Regions from separate parts of the Clostridioides sp. ES-W-0016-02 genome, predicted to be linked through region 2. Evidence: riboswitches for the same ligand, from Rfam matches in the RefSeq annotation. Region 2 holds a riboswitch; each other region holds the start of a gene.
What was found. A riboswitch is a leader RNA that binds a small molecule or an ion and turns the genes downstream of it on or off. The one in region 2 is predicted to bind cobalamin.
Positions count from the first base shown of each region.

Region 1: another riboswitch for cobalamin. It lies ahead of IC758_RS18235 (cobyric acid synthase); the one in region 2 lies ahead of IC758_RS16145 (ABC transporter substrate-binding protein).
Region 3: another riboswitch for cobalamin. It lies ahead of IC758_RS02225 (energy-coupling factor ABC transporter permease); the one in region 2 lies ahead of IC758_RS16145 (ABC transporter substrate-binding protein).

Region 1 is NZ_CP061361.1:3,945,954-3,949,244, forward strand. Features, by position in the region: gene IC758_RS18230 (cobyrinate a,c-diamide synthase) at 1-128, opposite strand, end outside; gene IC758_RS18235 (cobyric acid synthase) at 168-1,682, opposite strand; cobalamin riboswitch at 1,802-1,981, opposite strand; gene IC758_RS18240 (histidine phosphatase family protein) at 2,029-2,643, opposite strand; gene cobS (adenosylcobinamide-GDP ribazoletransferase) at 2,664-3,291, opposite strand, start outside.
Region 2 is NZ_CP061361.1:3,460,178-3,463,468, reverse strand. Features, by position in the region: gene IC758_RS16150 (dihydrodipicolinate synthase family protein) at 1-742, shown strand, start outside; cobalamin riboswitch at 865-1,045, shown strand; gene IC758_RS16145 (ABC transporter substrate-binding protein) at 1,248-2,378, shown strand; gene IC758_RS16140 (FecCD family ABC transporter permease) at 2,451-3,291, shown strand, end outside.
Region 3 is NZ_CP061361.1:398,058-401,348, reverse strand. Features, by position in the region: gene cbiQ (cobalt ECF transporter T component CbiQ) at 1-649, opposite strand, end outside; gene IC758_RS02230 (energy-coupling factor ABC transporter substrate-binding protein) at 652-936, opposite strand; gene IC758_RS02225 (energy-coupling factor ABC transporter permease) at 926-1,678, opposite strand; cobalamin riboswitch at 1,863-2,056, opposite strand; gene IC758_RS02220 (nitric oxide reductase activation-like protein) at 2,194-3,291, opposite strand, start outside.

The DNA.
Region 1 (3,291 bases), 490 kb from region 2:
ATATAGTCTGGCCCTACTTTATACGGCTGTACTTTCATATTTCTCTTAACTAAAGCCTGCATTATGCCTAATGATATTGTAGTCTTCCCAACTCCACTGCTAGTACCTGCAATCAGAATCTTTTTCATAATACACCTCCTACCTAAAGTATAAATATAAAGTCATTCTTATTTCATAATTTCATATATCTGCTCTATATCTAAATGTTCTCTCAAGAAATCTGCCAATTTATCATACTCTTTATCTTTAAACTCATCAAAAGAACTTACAGTACTTTCTAATTCTTTTAATCCCTTTTTCTTTCTTATATTATTTAAAATTGCTCTTGTAAAATCTATTTCATCAAATATTCCATGAAGATAAGTACCAATTACATTACCTTCTTTATTTACACTTCCTTCAGTATAATTGACTTCTTTATCTAGTTTTTTTGTTATTAAGTCTAAGCTACTTACTTTATTACTGCGATTTGTAATTCCCATATGTATTTCATAGCCTTTTACTTTCTTACCTTTAAGGTTGTTCATATATTCGCCAGTACATTCAATAATGGTGGCTTCTACTTGAGTTGTAGTCTTTTCCTCTTCAAATATTGTTTCTGTATCTAAAAGACCAATGCCATCTACTTCTTCAATTTCACTTTCAACATGATAAGGGTCTTTTAATTTTTTACCTAGCATTTGATACCCACCACATATTCCAAATATCAATTTACCCTGACTATGTAAATTTTTAATTTGTGACTCAAGACCACTTTCTCTTATGTACTTTAAATCATCTATAGTACTTTTAGTTCCAGGTATTATCAATATATCTGGATTTCCTATAGCTTCTCCATAGTCTACATATCTAAGGCTTACATCTTCTTGTGTTTCAAATATATTAAAATCTGTAAAATTTGACATATGTGGAGTTCTAATTATTTCTATATGTATATCATTTTTATCCATTTTTTTCTTAAATCTAGTTGTTACACTATCTTCATCTTCTATTTTTATATCCATATAAGGAACCACACCTAAAACTGGTACTTTTATAATATCTTCAAGCATCTTTAAACCATCTTGTAGGAGTTCCTTTTTCCCTCTAAATTTATTGATTATTACTCCTTTGACTCTTTTTCTCTCATCATCATCTAATAAAAGCATTGTACCTGCTAATGATGCAAATACTCCTCCTCTATCAATATCCCCAACTATTATTACTGGTGCATCTGCTATTTTTGCCATACCCATATTAGATATATCTCTATCTTTTAAATTTATCTCTGCAGTACTCCCTGCACCTTCCATAACCACAATGTCATACATTGAACTTAAATTATTAAAGGTTTCCTTTAATACATCTACCAATTCTAGCTTATAATCATGATATTCAGATGAATGCATTTCTCCTACAACTTTTCCCCTTACAATCACTTGACTTTTATGATTTCCAGAAGGTTTTAATAAGACTGGATTCATATCTACTATTGGCTCTATTTTTGACGCTTCTGCTTGAAATACTTGTGCTCTCCCCATTTCCAATCCTTCTTTAGTTATAAAAGAATTTAAAGCCATATTTTGTGACTTAAAAGGAGCAACAGTATGACCATCTTGTTTAAATATTCTACACAATCCTGCTGATAAAATGCTCTTACCTACATTTGATGCAGTTCCCTGTAACATTACTTTTTTACCCACTTTCTCCCCCTCCTTAAAGTTAAATTTTACCTACAAATAAAATAAAAAAAGTCCTAATGCTTCTAAAGCTAGGACTTTTATATATATATCAATTAAAAATCTTTCACCCCGAAGACCTCATGTTTTAAATTAAATTAGGCAGGTATCCTGGCTTAACTTCATCCTACTCCTATAACCTTCCCATCAAATTGACAGTGGTATTTATAGTTTCGTTGGTTTCACAGTAGCGGGGGCTGCAAAGGCATCTAACCTTTTTCCCTTTTTACATCTAATTGAGAACCTAATTTTAATCTAATATTCTATTTTTGTTAGTAAGTTTATAAGCACATATCGTTTAATGTTTAATTTATATAAAATCAGTAAAATTCATTTTATTTATTACAGTAAATCCATTATCAACTTCCAAAATTGTAATAGATGCATTATCAATTTTAAAGTTCCAATGATATTTATAACTACCAGAAATCAAATGTGTTATTATGTTTCTTATTGTACCTGCATGAGAACATATAAGTATTGCTTTTCTATTTAAATAGTCATCATTTTCTAAAATTATATTGTCAATCTCTTTTGCTACTCTTTCATATGAATCTATCAAACTTTCTCCATTTGGGTATCTATAATTGCTACCTTCTTCTATCATTTTTTCAAATTCTTTTGGATGCTTAACTTTTATTTCTTCAAAAGTTATTCCTTCAAAGTCTCCAAAGCTAATTTCTCTTAGATTTTCTCTTTCTTCTATTTCTATTGATTTCAGCTTTGATATTTTCTCTACTGTATCTTTAGTACGTGAAGATGGAGTTGTATAAATCTTATCTATACTTTCACTACTCATATATTTTGTAATTTTATTTATTTGCAATTTACCTTCTTCACTTATATAACTATTTATATGACCTGATAATCTTCCTTTTTCATTATCAATTGTCAATGCATGTCTTATTAATATTAATCTTATCACATTATCACCACTTTTTAGTTTTAAATAAACATAAAAATTAACAAATATATATAAATCAAATATACAAGTTCTGAAAGTTCTATTCCACAACCTAATATATCTCCTGTTACTCCATCAATTTTTTTATAAATATGATTTTTAAACAATGTTATAAATATAAAAACTGCTATAGCTGAGCATAATACTTTAATCAATACTATATTAGGCACTAAAAATATTAATTTAGCAATAATACTAACTATCAATAATGTATATATTATAGCTGTTATTAACATACTTGTAGTCAATTTTCCTATAAATAAATTCCCCATTCCTTTTGCTCTTGGTGTTACCGTTTTATATGTCAATAACATTACTCCTAACCTTGCAATCATTGGCATGAATATTATAACCCATAGTGAATTATTGCTTATAATACTATATACAAATCCAATCTTTAATAAAAGTACAAACATAATTGCTAAAAGCGAATTTGTACCTAATCGAGAGTCTTTCATTATTTCAAGCATTTTCTCTTTGTCTCTATAACTGTATATTGCATCAAATGTATCCCCTAATCCATCTATATGAAGCCCCCCAGTAATCAAAACACCAGCAAGTGTTATTATAATCGCACATATAAATGGCTGAAACAAAAGTATAGAAACC
Region 2 (3,291 bases):
GTCTATGGATATGCAAAAAGAACTTATAGATTTAGTGGTTAATCATGTCGATAAGAGGGTTAAAGTGTTTATAGGTACAAGTCGTATGTGTGCAGATGAGTCTATAGAACTTTCAAATTATGCACATAATAGTGGAGCAGATGGAGTTATGATAATAAGTCCTTATTATTTCTCGCTTGATGATGATAGTATTGAACTTTTTTATAGTAAGATAGCTGAGAACACAGATGCTGAAATATACCTATATAATTATCCAGATAGAACTGGTTATGATTTAAGTCCAGAACTTACATTAAAGCTTGCAAGAAAGCATGAAAACATAGTTGGATATAAAGATACAGTAACTTTAATGGGACATACTAGAGATTTAATAAATACTATGAAAACAGAGTTCCCAAACTTTAAGATATACAGTGGATATGATGAAAATTTTATACACAACTTAATGTCTGGAGGAGCAGGATGTATAGGAGGATTATCAAATCTAATTCCAGAAGTATGTTCTAAATGGGCTGAAGCTTATAATAATAAGGATATGGATAAAGTTATCGAAATTCAAAAATATATTAATAAAGCAATGGATTTTTATTTAATAACAAATCCATTTATACCAGCAATGAAGAAAGCTATGAATATTAGAGGATTAGAAATAAGTGACTACGTAACTGCTCCATTTATAAAACCAGATGAAAATCAAGTATGTAAAATTAAAACTTTGATGGATGAATTAAATATAAACTAAGAAGATAAAGAGGGTTTTAGATTGATTTTTATAGTCATTTTAAGCCCTCTTTTTGAGTGGATATATTAAATCAACCTTGCAAAGTAATTAACAATAAACTACAATTATCTTAATGAAAAATTAAATGTAAATAATACTAGGGTACTATTTTAGTTTAATAGGGAAAGTGATGTAAATTCACTACAGCCCCCGCTACTGTATACGGATACAAAATCAAATCCACTGAGATTCATAATAATTTTGGGAAGGTTGATGGAGGACAGGCCGTGAGTCAGGAGACCTGCCCAGTATTACATAAATACAATTTAGGGTGGAGATTGTAGTTTATAATAAAATGAGATATCAATTCATTTTTTATAAAATTGATATAGAAGCTTCTCCTTGCTAATTTAGGAGAGGTTTTTTATTTTGCTAAAAAGCTATATTTATAAAATTAATTTTAGTAAAATATTTTTTTAAAATATGTGTAGCCACTCATAAAAAATAAAATAATGGAGTGAAAGTGATGAAATTCAAGTCAAATGTTTTAAAGCAGTTTTTTTTAGTTGTAATGGTAATTTTTTTGGCAGGAGGTATTGTAGGTTGTAGCAAAAAAGACAAAACTAATGAACAAGTTAGTAATGGGAAAAAATTAGAATTAAAATATGCAAGTGGATTTAGTGTTGAGAATTTAGAAGATGGAATTAAAAAGGTTGTTGATGGAGATAATAGAGAACTAATTTTGATTCCTAAAAAGATAAAAATACCTGAAAAATACAAGAATGCAAATATAGTTAGAACACCTGTGGATAATGTATTGATAGCATCTACAACACAAGCTTGTTCTTTAAGGACAATAGGTGAGTTAGATAGTATAAAAGCAGTAACAACAGAAGAACAATATTGGACTATCAAAGAAATTAAAAATTTAATGAAGGATGGGAAGATACATTATGTTGGTTCAAATTTAGCACCAGATTATGAAAAAATAGTAGACTTAAATCCTGACTTGACTATAGTGAGTAGTGGTTTATCAGAAGCGGATACAAAATTTATAGATAAATTAGAAGAATTGGGACTTAACTATGTTGTAGATAATGAATATAAGGAACAAAATCCATTTGGAAGAATGGAGTGGACAAGCTTGATAGCTGCATTTTATGATAAAGAGGATACAGCTGCTAGTGAATTAGATAAAACAGTACAAAAAATAGAAGAGGTTAGTAAAAAAATAAAAAACAAAAGTAAACCTAAAGTTGTATGGGCATCTGTATATGAAGGTAATGCTTATATAGCACCTAAAAATTCATATGTAGATAATATGATAAACATGGCAGGTGGAATAAATGCTTGTGCTTCAATCGATTCAAATGAAGGGCGAGTAAGTATTGAGCAATTACATGAAGTGGCAAAAGATGCAGATATATTTGTATATTCATCAAGTTCAGATTATGCACCAAATTTAGAGTCTATAAAATCTAGTGCACCAGTGTTATCTGATTTAGATGTTGTCAAAAATGGAAATTTATGGGTGTTTGCTCCGGATTATTATCAATCAGTGGATAAGACAGATGAATTAATAGTGGATTTAGTTGAAATATTTCACCCAGGTACTACAGGTGAAAAGATTAAGCATTATATAAATTATGATAAATAATAAATAAGATTAAATTAACAAGAAAACTTTATAAATTTGAGTTAATCTAGTTTTATTAAGAGGAGTATATAGATGGACTTTACCAATAAAAACAGAATTAAAAATACTACTATATTTATAATCTTAATTGTAGGTATAATACTTACTTTTTTGATATGTGTAGCATTTGGTTCTGTAAAAATCGAATTTAAAGAAATAATAGATGTTGTATTAAGAGGAATGGATAGTACAGAACACTATAAAATAATTTATAATATAAGGATTCCTAGAGTCCTTGCAACTATGGTGGGAGGTGCATGTTTAGCAGTATCTGGTATTTTACTACAGATATTTTTTAAAAACCCAATAGTTGAACCATATATATTAGGGGTGTCTTCAGGAGCGACTTTATCAGTAGCACTTATGATTTTAGGAGGATATACATTAGGATTTGAAAGTATAAATTCAATGAGTATATTTATAGCAGCATTTGTAGGAGCTTTAATTGTAATGTCTATAGTTATTCTATTTGCCAGCAAAGTAAAAAATATAACAACACTTTTGGTGATAGGAATTATGACTGGCTATGTATGTAGTGGAATTACAAATATATTACAATCATTTGCAAATAATGAAAAATTGAAGGAATTTACTATGTGGTCTATGGGTAGTTTTTCCGGATTTACATGGGAAAAAGTAGAAATACTTATGATAGTTGGGATATTAGGTCTTTTGATGACTATATTCATAATAAAACCTCTAAATGCTTTTTTACTAGGAGAAGAATATGCAAAGAGTATTGGTGTAAATATAAAATTTTTTAGATTTTTGGTAGTATTTATATCAAGTATACTAGCGGCAATAGTATCAGCATTTGCAGGTTCTATAGGATTTATTGGTCTTGCAGTACCACAAATCTCAAAATTGATATTTA
Region 3 (3,291 bases), 1.1 Mb from region 2:
TGTCTAATGATATACACATATCATCATACCTTGTCATAAGCCTTTTGTACAGCATACTTCCAAGAATCCCTAAAGATTTATATGAAGTTTTTAAATTTATGTACCCAAATCTTAGTTCTTGTGATTTATATATCTCTGAAAATTCTTCTAAAAATATAAATATAAATCTATATATTAACATTGATAATTCAACAAAGGTGTCTGGTAAATGCAATTTTTTGAAGAAAAATATTAACTGATTAAAAGGTGTTGTAAGTATACAAAAATACACACAAGTTAAACAAGACATAGCTCTAAATAACACATGAATAGACATGTCAATAGATGCCTTTGATATTCCTATATAAAAACTAAAAAATTGAAAACTATATAGTAAATCTACTTTATTAAAAGATATATTTACAAGAGTTATACCTATACTAAGAAATAAAAAATACATTGGTATTTGAAGTAATTTCAAATAATTTTTTAAATCTATCCCTGCTACACAAACAACTAAAATACTCATTAAAATCATAATTCCACTTAAGATAAATACATTTTTTATTACCATAGAAGCAATTAGAAAAATTGCTCCTATGGCTACTTTTTTATTTGGATTTACTTTACTCAATCTATTTGTATATGCATATTTATCAATTATAAGCATAATTAACTTCTCTTTCCTTTTTGAATACCTAATATGTATCCTATTACACCTGCACCTAAAGCTGCTTGTGCAGAGAATAATAAACTCTCTATTTCTCCACTTGGTGGCTCATATGGGCTACTAAACCAAGGCTCATAATTTGGATTTATCTTAGTAATTTCACTTTCAGCTTGACCATCTGCTCCTCCATATTCAGCACCTGAATTTACAAGTAATGGGAATATAATAAGAGCTACTACTAATAAAAGTAATAATATGTTAGTTTTTGTTTTTGTTTTAGCACTCATTAGCTTTAACTCCTTTATCATTATTTTCTAGTATGCTTTTTTCTCCATTTTCTGTAATTAAATTATATACAATTACAGTAAGGATACCTTCTGCTATTGCTATTGGTATTTGAGTCATAAAGAAAATTCCTAAGAATTTAATTGCTGAAGCCATCACTCCACCAGATGGGTCTGGAAAAGCCAGTGCTAATTGTATTGAAGTTATTGTATATGTGGCTAAGTCTCCTATTGCTGCTGCAAGAAATACTGGTATAGCATTATTTCCATCCTTTTTCTTTAATGCTTTAAATATTAAAAATGATATAATTGGCCCTATTATAGCCATTGAAAAAGCATTAGCTCCTAAAGTAGTTATTCCACCATGTGCTAGTAATAATGCTTGGAATATTAAAACTATAGTTCCAAGAACAAACATTACACTTGGTCCAAACATTATTGCTCCAAGACCTACTCCAGTAGGATGTGAACAACTTCCTGTTACTGAAGGTATTTTTAATGCTGATAATACAAAGACAAATGCTCCACATAGAGCTAATAAAACTTTCTTCTTAGGGTCTTGCTTTACTATTTTACCTATTGATTTTAATCCCACTAAGAAAAATGGTATAAATATAACTCCCCATGCTATAGACCATTTTACTGGTAAGTAACCTTCCATTATATGCATTGCATTTGATGTAACTGGAGTTAAAATTATTAACATAAGTGCAGCTATAACCCCTAATTTGATATTTTGTTTCATTTGAGTATCCCCTCTCTCCCTTTCTAATAATTAAAATATGAATAATACATGTATCCTTCATTATAGCAAAATAAAAAAGCCTAACTCGATGGCTAGGCTTCTAATTTTCGACAATCTAAATACAAACACATAAAATAAACATATCTGTATAATTATTATAAGAAACTTTCTCCATCCCCGAAGAAATCACTTTAATATTTTAGGCAGGTCTCCTGACTTAGCTTCATCCTACTCCTCTTCCTTCCCATGAAATATAAAAACATATTATCATAGTGGCTAACAAAAGTTTCGTCTGCATCACAGTAGCGGGGGCTGTAAAGGAATTTAACCTTCTTCCCTATTAATCTTGCTTAAAGAACCTATAATATTATATATTTAATTTTTAATATTACTTTATTTTTAATTCATTTTCTATATAAATCATTGTATACCTTTTCTGTGAAAATTTCTACATTTTTTACAAATTTTATTCATTTTTATATTTTTATGTATATAAATTCTTTTTTATAAATCTATTAATTCCTAATTATTTTCTTTAAATACATTGAAACTACATCAGAAAATCTAGTTATATCTCTTGAATATATAAAATCATTTCCATAGATTAATCTTTCAGCTTCAAGTTCTGATTCTTTGCCTGTAAATACTCCTAATACTAATATATTTTGTTTCCTAGCTTTTCTTACTTCATTAGCTGTATCTCTTAAACCAACAACACCTCTATAAGCTTTTTCACCTCTTAAAGTTCTCTCACTGTTTTTTCCTATCTTTACATCATTTGGTCTTCCATCACTAAGGACTATCAAAATTTTATTTTCTTCATCTCTATTTATCAAACCACTACATATAGATTTTATAGCTAAACCATCTCTATTGTTACCAGCGCAGAAGTATTCAAAGATGTTTTCACTATTTTTAATACTGTCATCATAATCCTTAAATCTTTTTAATATCGTATAATCTAAGAAACTAGAAAAACCCATAACTCTATTTGGTATTCCAACTTCCGTCAAAGCATTTGCAATTATGTAAGCTTGAATTGCTACATTTCCTTGGTTTCTACTTTGAGAACCACTTGCATCCAACAATATATCAATAACATATTTTCCTTTTTCATTTTCTATATCTTTATAAAATATTTTATTATTATTACTCCTTCCAACTCTCCAGGCTCTATTTGCTAATATAGTACCACAATCAGAATATACTCTATTTTTAGCATTTTCTTCTACTAAAATCCTAGAAAGGCTTTCTTTTAATCGCTTTATTTGTTGTCTATACATCCTAGCATGTTCTCTAAATTTGCCTAAATTATTTTCTTTTTGTCTTGTCACATATTTTAGCTGAAAAACATTATTACATTCACTTCTAAGAACACCATCTGTGAAGTGAATTCTACATCCTTCATGTACGTTTCTACAATTTTGTGTTTCAAGCTTTTTAATTTCACCCTTACTTAAATAAGTTTTCCCATAGTAATGTTCTATTTTAGTGTATATTTTATTTACAGTCTCTTCATCAACATATATAACTCTATCTGCTGAATTGTTAGCTTGAGAATTGTCAAAGTCTCCTACTCCCTCTATAAGCATTGATGAGGAGATTGAATCTAT